DNA from 2 places in the Bradyrhizobium sp. CCBAU 45394 genome. Region 1 is predicted to be linked to the other one. Evidence: riboswitches for the same ligand, from Rfam matches in the RefSeq annotation. Region 1 holds a riboswitch; the other holds the start of a gene.

What was found. Region 1 has a riboswitch for ZMP and ZTP ahead of purH (bifunctional phosphoribosylaminoimidazolecarboxamide formyltransferase/IMP cyclohydrolase). Riboswitches for the same ligand answer to the same signal wherever they lie in the genome.
Region 2: another riboswitch for ZMP and ZTP. It lies ahead of glyA (serine hydroxymethyltransferase); the one in region 1 lies ahead of purH (bifunctional phosphoribosylaminoimidazolecarboxamide formyltransferase/IMP cyclohydrolase).

The regions. Positions count from the first base shown of each region.
Region 1 covers NZ_LBIX01000171.1:285,863-290,190, forward strand. Annotated here, with positions in the region: gene purH (bifunctional phosphoribosylaminoimidazolecarboxamide formyltransferase/IMP cyclohydrolase) at 1-1,350, opposite strand, end outside; ZMP/ZTP riboswitch at 1,376-1,458, opposite strand; gene WN73_RS29325 (heparinase II/III family protein) at 1,518-3,236, opposite strand; gene WN73_RS29330 (RsmB/NOP family class I SAM-dependent RNA methyltransferase) at 3,396-4,328, opposite strand, start outside.
Region 2 covers NZ_LBIX01000155.1:62,868-67,195, forward strand. Annotated here, with positions in the region: gene WN73_RS17225 (cystathionine gamma-synthase family protein) at 1-397, opposite strand, end outside; partial or broken gene glyA (serine hydroxymethyltransferase) at 546-1,834, opposite strand; ZMP/ZTP riboswitch at 1,869-1,954, opposite strand; gene WN73_RS17235 (cytochrome c) at 2,149-2,598, opposite strand; gene WN73_RS17240 (xanthine dehydrogenase family protein molybdopterin-binding subunit) at 2,724-4,328, opposite strand, start outside.

The DNA of each region.
Region 1 (4,328 bases):
GATGCGGGCTGAATCGACCCGGCTCATCTGGCCCGCGCCGATGCCGACGGTAGCGAGATCCTTGGCGTAGATGATGGTGTTTGACTTGACGTGCTTGGCCACCCGGAACGCGAACTTGAGGTCGCGCATCTCGGCGTCCGTGGGCGCACGCTTGGTCACCACCTTGAACGTCATGTCGTCGACCACGGCGTTGTCGCGGCTCTGCACGAGCAGGCCGCCGGCCACCGTCTTGGCGGTGAGGCCCGGCGCGCGCGGATCGGGCAGGCTGCCCGCGAGCAACAGGCGGAGGTTCTTGCGCGCGCCGATGATCGAGATCGCTTCCTCGCTCGCGTCGGGCGCGATGATCACCTCGGTGAAGATCTTCGTGATCTCGCGCGCGGTGTCGGCGTCGAGCGCGCGGTTCATCGCGATGATGCCGCCGAACGCCGAGGTCGAATCGCAGGCGAGCGCCTTGCGATAGGCGCTGACGAGGTCGGAGCCCTCAGCGACGCCGCAGGGATTGGCGTGCTTGACGATGACGCAGGCCGCGGTGCGCTTGGCGTCGAACTCGCCGATGCACTCATAGGCCGCATCGGTGTCGTTGATGTTGTTGTAGGAGAGCTCCTTGCCCTGCAGCTGCCGTGCGGTCGAGACGCCCGGGCGCTTGTCGGGAGTCGCATAGAATGCCGCGGTCTGGTGCGGGTTCTCGCCGTAGCGCAGCGACTGGATCAATTTGCCGCCGAAGGCGCGGAAATCAGGTGCGTCGATCTCGAGCTGCCGGTTGAACCAGTTCGAGATCGCGGCGTCGTAGGCCGCGGTCCGCGCATAGGCCTTCGCGGCAAGCCGCCGGCGCAGCTTCAGCGTGGTTGCGCCCTTGTTGGCGGCGAGCTCGTCGAGCACCGCCTTGTAGTCCTCGGCCTCGACCACCACGGCGACGTCGTCATGGTTCTTGGCCGCGGCGCGGATCATCGCGGGGCCGCCGATGTCGATGTTTTCGATGCAATCCTCGAAGCCGGCGCCTTTGTCGACGGTCGCCTCGAACGGATAGAGATTGACGACGAGCAGATCGATCGGCGCGATGCCGTGCGCCTTCATCGCATCCGCATGGTCCTTGTTGTCGCGGATCGCGAGCAGGCCGCCATGCACCTTCGGATGCAGCGTCTTGACGCGGCCGTCCATCATCTCGGGGAAGCCGGTCAGCTCGGAAACGTCCTTCACCTTGAGGCCGGCCGCGGCGATCGCCTTGGCGGTGCCGCCGGTCGAAACCAGTTCGACGTCATGGGCGGCAAGCGCCTTGGCGAATTCGATCAGGCCGGTCTTGTCGGAGACGGAAAGCAGGGCACGGGTGACGCGGCGGGGATGGTCAGTCATGAGCAAGATCCTCTGTCTTAAGGAGTGTCTATGCCCAGGCGCGCGGCGTCTTAAGTCCCGCGCTTCCCGATGGTGCTCCATCCAAGGTCGCCAGTCGCGCGAGCGAGCGCTCGATAGCAGCTTTCGGCCGTTTTCACAACGATGAGATGGGGCCGAATCGTGCGCATTTACAGCGGAAGTTCCGGCTCGCGGCGGGCGTTGCGGCGGGCATTGGTGACAGCGGGCGAAGCGGTGGAGCGGACAAAGCTCCAGCGGAGCGAGGGCGCCTGGCGGGCATCCTGCCGGACCACGATCTGCGCGGTGCGGCGCGGGCCGTCATTGCCGGCCAGGAACACGCTGTCCTCGAGATCGACCTTGTCGTCGAGCGCCTCGAAGGTCCAGACGTCGCGGTTCGGCAGCACCAGCATGACGCCGCGGGCATCCGACAGCCGGCTCGCCTTCACCGCCGGATGCAGATGGAAGCGGACCGCGAAATCGGCATCCGCGCCCTTGAAACGTCCGCCTTGCGGCGGCGACAGCGTGTCCTCGCCGTCGATGCGCGCGCCGTCATTGGCGATCATCAGGACGCGGCGATGGATCGCGCCGAATTTGGCGAGATAGCCGTCATGCGACGTCGTGAGCAGCGTGCCGTTCTGAACGACCTCGCGATAGCTCTCGACCTCGATCGGGCCGCTGGTGACAGGCGAGCCATGCAACAGCCGCTTCATCGCCGACATCTCCACGAACTGGCATGAAGAGGTGTCGTGATAGGTCAGCGTCGAATGCGCCGCCGTGCTGCGCGCGAACGGCCGCCAATTGTCGCGGCCCGTGGTCGGCATCCCGCAATTGGTGACGATGCGGCTGATGCCGGAGGACAATTCGAACGACAGGCAGCCGGCATGGGCGTCGTGGCTGACGCCGGCCGGCGGCGGCGGGCCGGTGTCGATGATCAGTGTGGTCTGGCCGGCATCGAGGCGCTGGAAGCCGGTATGCGGCATGTTCGCCATCGGCGCGCCGTGGGTGTCGTCATAGGCGAGCAGCGTGGCGAGCAGGTCCGAGGGCGTTGCGCTCATGCCGTTGAACAGCGCGAAATTGCCGTCGCCGTGCCGGAAGAAGCGCAGCATCGGCATCATGCGGTCGATCGCGTTAAGCAGCGCCGGCGGCGGCGCGATGTTGCGCGCGGCAAAGGTCTGCCGCAGCGGCAAGAGGTCGATCAGGAGCTCGATCAGCGCGCCCGGATTGCGGGAGATGTGTCCGCCGTCGGGCAGGATCTGCCGCTGCAACTCGTCCGAAAGTTTTTTCGAGGCGCTGCGGATATGGCGCGCCTGGTTGGCGAGGCAGAGTGTCGTGTAGCACAGCGCGATCAGCACCTGGAGCTTCGGCACCCCGTCCGGGATGTTGACCATGGTGTAGCGCAGGAAGCGGATCTCGCGGGCCAGCGCGCGCAGATAGCGGCGGTAGAATTTGTTGTCGGTGTCGTTGAGCACCAGGGGCGCCTGCGACAGCAGCGAGATCACGCGCCGCGCGAGCACGTCGGCGCGCCGCGCGACGGGGCGGCGCTTGTTGGCGGGGTTGGCGATCCAGTCCTCGACCAGTGCGCGCGCATTGGCGCGCGTCAGTGCGGTGTCGGCGGCGCGCAGATGGCGCAGCCAGCCGAAGCCGAGCAGCGCAACCTCCCAATCCTCCGACGGAGGCTCGAGATCGAAGATCGAGCGGCCGTGGCAATTGACGATCTTGCCGGCGAAGACGAAGCGGCCGGCATAGATCTCGGCGGCGCGGGTCGCGTCCGCGGTGCGCAGATCATGCGGCGCGATGATCAGGCGGTCGGTGCGGCCGGGCCAGACCCGTGACAGCGCAACGGAGCCGCCGCTCGCGCGCGCGAGCATGTTCCGCGCGAAGCGGTTCATCACCAGCGTCGAGATACGTCTGCGTTGAGCGACCGACACGCCTTGCCTTGAAGGGGGAGAGGAGGATTCCGACGAATCCTTATTAATCCCAAAATCGACCGTCTGACACCACCTTGAACGGTGGGAATCAACGCCGAGGTTGCAAAAACCAGTGCAAAATCAGGATTTAACGAGCCGGGCTGCAAAGAATCCGTCGAGCCCGCCGAGCTTGGGATCGGCGTTCGGCAGATGGCTGGGCAGGGTGCGCAGGTCGCCCTCGGCAGTGATGATCTCGGAGAGCCCTGAGACCTCCGACGCCTCGATCGGGACGCGGCGAAGCGCAGGCTCTGCGGCCAGCAGCGTGGCGATGGCCTGTTCGCCCTCTTCGGGTTCCAGCGAGCAGGTGCAGTAGACCAGCGTCCCGCCCGGCTTGAGCAGCGAGACCGATTTTCGCAGCAGCCGCTGCTGGAGCGCGGTCAGGGCGGCGATGTCGGACTCCTGTCGCAGCCAGGCCACGTCGGGATGACGGCGGATCGTGCCGGTCGAGGTGCAGGGCGCGTCGATCAGAATACCGTCAAAACCTTCGGCGGGGCCGGCCCATTCCGCGGCGTCAGCGACGACGGTCTCGGCCTGGAGCGACAGCCGCGCCAGATTCTCGCGCAGCCGTGCGACCCGGGCGGGCGAGCGGTCGATCGCCGTGACATGCGCACCGGCGTGCGCCAGTTGCGCGGTCTTGCCGCCGGGGGCGGCGCAGAGATCGGCAATGGACTTGCCCTTGATGTCGCCGAACAGCCGGGCCGGCAATGCGGCGGCGGCATCCTGCACCCACCATTGTCCCTCGGCGAAGCCGGGCAGCATGGTCACCGAGCCGTGCAGCAGCATCCGCACCGTCCCCGTCGGCAGCGTCTCGCCGTGCAGGCGGCTCGCCCATTGTTCGGCGTCCGACTTCACGGTCAGATCGAGTGACGGCTCATGGCCGAGCGCCAGCGCCATGTCTCTTGCGGCGGCCTCGCCATAATGTGCGCGCCAGCGCGCCAGCAGCCATGGCGGCAGGTCCAGCGATTGCGTAGCGACTTCCTCGACCAGCGCCTGGCCCTCGCGCGCACAGCGGCG
Region 2 (4,328 bases), on a different contig from region 1:
CATAGAGCGGCTGGGAGTGCAGGATGACGTCGCCGGGGCGCACGAAGGCGAGGATCGTGGTTGCGATGGCCGCCATGCCGGAGGAGAACAGCGCGCAACTCTCGGTGCGCTCATAGACCGCGAGCCTGTCCTCGACGATCTCGCTGTTGGGGTGGTTGAAGCGCGAATAGACCAGGCCCGCGCCCATCCCCTCCGGCGGCTCGCGCCGGCCGGCGACGAAATCGAAGAAGTCCTGCCCGTCCTCGGCGGTCCTGAACACGAAGGTCGAGGTCAGGAATACCGGCGGCTTGATGGCGCCTTCCGACAGCTGCGGATCATAGCCATAGGTCAGCATCAGCGTTTCCGGATGCAGCATATGGTTGCCGATGTGGGTCTTCGACGGAAAGGGTTTTACCATGGCCAGTCTCGCTGTTGACTAGGATCCGCGCCGCGCGTTGGAACTCCAAACATCGTGAGGCAATCGGGAGCGAGATGCGCCGGCATCCAGCAGGTCGAATCAACGCCGCGGCGGCTCGACCGAAGATAACCACTCTCACAACGATCCGTCAGGTCTTGGCAACAGAATTAGCTCTGGACATCACGCCTGGAACAGGAAAAGCCCGGCACATCTCGACGCACTCTGACCTGAGGCGCGCGACGACCACATCGTTGCCGTTCGCCTGCAGAGCCGCCGCAATGAACTCGCCGATACGACGCATTTCGGGCTCTCCCATGCCACGCGTGGTCGCCGCCGGTGTCCCAAGGCGAATACCGCTCGGCCTGAGCGGCGGCGCGGATCGTCCGGAATCACTTGCTTGTTTGTGGTGATGGCTATGGCATCAAGCACATCCTCGGCTGCCCGCCCGTCCAGTCCGACGGACGCTGCCGTATCGACGACCATCATGTGATTGTCTGTTCCGTCCGTGACCAGCTTCATCCCGCGCTCCATCAGCGCGCCGGCAAGAACCTTCGCGTTGCGCAAGACCTGCCGCGCGTAGACCTGGAAATCCGAGGTCGCCGCCTTCTTGAGCGTCACGGCAATCCCGGCCACGACGTTCATGTGAGGTCCGCCCTGCAAACCGGGAAATACGGAAGCATCGATCCGACCGGCATTTTCTTTCCGGCATAGGATGATCCCGCCACGGGGGCCGCGCAGCGTCTTGTGGGATGTCGTCGTCATGACGTCGAAGCCGGCATCAAGCGGATTGCGCATGACATTCGCGGCAACCAATCCGCCATAGTGGCTCACGTCAGCCATCGTGAGCGCGCCAACTTCGTCGGCAATACTCTTGAATGCCGCATAGTCCAGGTCGCGCGGATAGGAGCTGTAACCGCACAACACCATCTTCGGACGCGCTTCACGCGCAATCGCGCGCAATTCGTCGAAATCTATCGCGCCGCCGTTTGACGGGGCCGTCTTGTAGCGAATGAAGTTGAACAAACGCCCCATGTGGGACACCGGCGCGCCGTGGGTGAGATGACCGCCATGGGACAGGTCCATGGCGAGAATGGTGTCGCCGGGCTCCAACAGGCCGAGATAGACGGCCTGATTCATCGGTGATCCGGAAAGAGGCTGAACGTTGGCGTGCTCGGCACGAAAAAGCGAGCAAGCCCGCTCGCGTGCGAGGCGCTCGATTTCGTCCGTATACTGCTGGCCGCCGTAGTATCTGCGTCCCGGATATCCCTCGGAATATTTATTGGTGAAGACCGATCCGAGCAGCTCAAGCACCTCCGGGTAGGTGTAATTCTCGGACGGAATCAGCTCGACGCCGTCCTGTTGGCGGTGCTCTTCCCCCGCAAGGGCGGCGGCGATCTCTTGATCGTTGATGGACAGTTCGTTGCGAAATGACGGCATGCTCGGGCTCCTCAACACGCTGTTTTTCCAGCAGATTGGTTGCCCAGGCGATCGGCGTCGGAACCCTTCGCGCTTCACCGTGGTCGATTCCACGTTAGCTCGCCAGTCGCGCGATAGGACGAATGAGCACGGAGACTCTTCGTAAAGCACAGCTTAGCCGACCTGCGGACCTGCAGCAACTACCGGTTCCGCAGGCCGTGCCAGCTGAGACAACACTCGGAGCCGCATGAGCGAAGCAACATGCGGGGTCACCTTCCCGGATATCGCTGCGCTCATCCGGGCTTCGAGGTCGAGCGTGGAAAAAAGTGAGGTGGCTACTTCAACTTCAGCCGATACGTCTCGTGGCAGTCGGTGCAACGATCGTTGATCGCGGTATAGGCGGCCTTGAGGCTCGCGACGTCGGTGATCTTGCCCTTGACCTGCGCGATCGCCTTCTGCACCGGCGGGATCTTGGAGTCGAAATCGGCCTTGTTCTTCCAGACCTTCGGCGAGGCCCCATAGGTCGCGTTCACCACGTCCTGCTTGGGATTGACCTCGAAGGTCTTGGCGATCTTGGCGACGTCGGTCTCGAGATTGGCGATCGCCTCGTCGGCGGCCTTCTGGTCGTAGGGGATATCGCCCTTGGTCATCTTCAGGATGACCGTATAGAGGCTCTTGGCCTGCGAGCGCATCAGATTATCCTGTTGAACCGCGACCTCCTGCTGCGCCATCACGGCGCCCGCGCCCAATAGCAGGGTCGTCACGACAATCATCGTCCGTTTCATTGGTTAGTTTCTCCGACTCGCAAATGCCTTGGGATTGGACCATCCCCCCGCTTCACGGGAGTCGCGGTCCATTCATGGATAGAACCCCGCGCGGGGCGTTTATTCCCGCGCGGCAGGATTGTGGCTTACAGGCTGTGACGGCGACGGTGCTCGCTGATGGCGATCCACACCCGTTCCGGGGTCGCCGGCATGTCGATGTGGTCGATCTTGTACTCGCGCCAGAGCCCGTCGACGATGGCGTTGACGACGGCCGGACAGGAGCCGATCGCGCCGGCCTCGCCCGCCCCCTTCACGCCCATGGGATTGGTCTTGCATGGAACGTTGGCGGTCTCGAACACGAAGTCCGGACCATCAGCCGCCCGCGGCAGCGCGTAGTCCATGAAGGTCGCGGTGATCAGCTGGCCGTCACCGGCCCCGTAGACCACCTGCTCCATCAAGGCCTGGCCGATGCCCTGCATGGCGCCGCCATGCACCTGCCCGGCGAGCAGCAGCGGGTTGAGCGTCTTGCCGAAATCGTCGACGATCACGTAGTTGACGATCTTGATGATGCCGGTCGCCGGATCGATCTCGACCTCCGCGACATGGGTGCCGTTGGGATAGGTGCCGTCGGCGCTGGCGAAGGTGGCGCTGCCGTTCAGCTTCGACGGATCGGCGCCCGGCCGCTTGGCGAGATCGGCGAACGAAATCGAACGATCGGTGCCGGCGATGCGCAACACGCCCTCCGATATCTCGAGATCGCCGGCGCTGGCTTCCAGCGCCTGCGCCGCGATCTCCTTCAGCTTTTGCCCGAGCTCGCGCGTGGCGCGCTCGACGCTGACGCCGCCTGACGGGATCGAAGCCGAGCCGCCGGTGCCGAGACCGGTCGCGATCTCGTCGGTATCGCCCTGACGGACGTGGACGCGCTCCGGCGCCACGCCGAACTGCTCGGCGACGATCTGCGCATAGGCGGTCTGGTGCCCCTGTCCGCTCGACTGCGTGCCGATCAGGACAGTGACGTCGCCATTGGGATCGAGGCGGACATTGGCCGTCTCCTCACCCATCACGCCGCAAATCTCGACATAGCTCGCAAGGCCGATGCCGCGAATGAGCCCCTGCTTCTTGGCCGCCTTGGCGCGCTTGGGAAACTCCTTCCACTCGGCGATCTCCATGGCGCGCTTCAGATGCGCGGCGAAGTCGCCGGAATCATAGACCTTGCCCGTGGCCGTCTTGTACGGCAGCGCCTTTGGCTGGATGAAGTTCTTGCGGCGGATGGCGTCCGGCGTCATGTCGAGCTTTCGCGCGCACGCGTCCACGAGGCGCTCGATGACATAGGCCGCCTCGGGCCGGCCCGCGCCGCGATAGGCATCGACCGGCACGCTGTGGGTGAAGATGGTGCGCACCCGGCAGTGGAAGGCCTGGATGTCGTAGAGGCCCGGCAGCATGCCAGCGCCGCCATGCGGGATATAGGGCCCGAAGGTCGACAGATACGCGCCCATGTCGCCCATCAGGTCGCAATCCATCGCGAGGAACTTGCCGTCTTCAGTCAGCGCCATCTTCGCGGTCGTGACGTTGTCGCGGCCCTGCGCGTCGCCCATGAAATGCTCGGAGCGGTCGGCCGCCCATTTCACCGCCTTCTTCAGCTTGCGCGCCGCGACCGCCATCAGGGCGTATTCGCGGTACGGAAACAGTTTTGTGCCGAAGCCGCCGCCGACGTCGGGGCAGATCACCCGCATCTTCTCGGTCGGGATGTT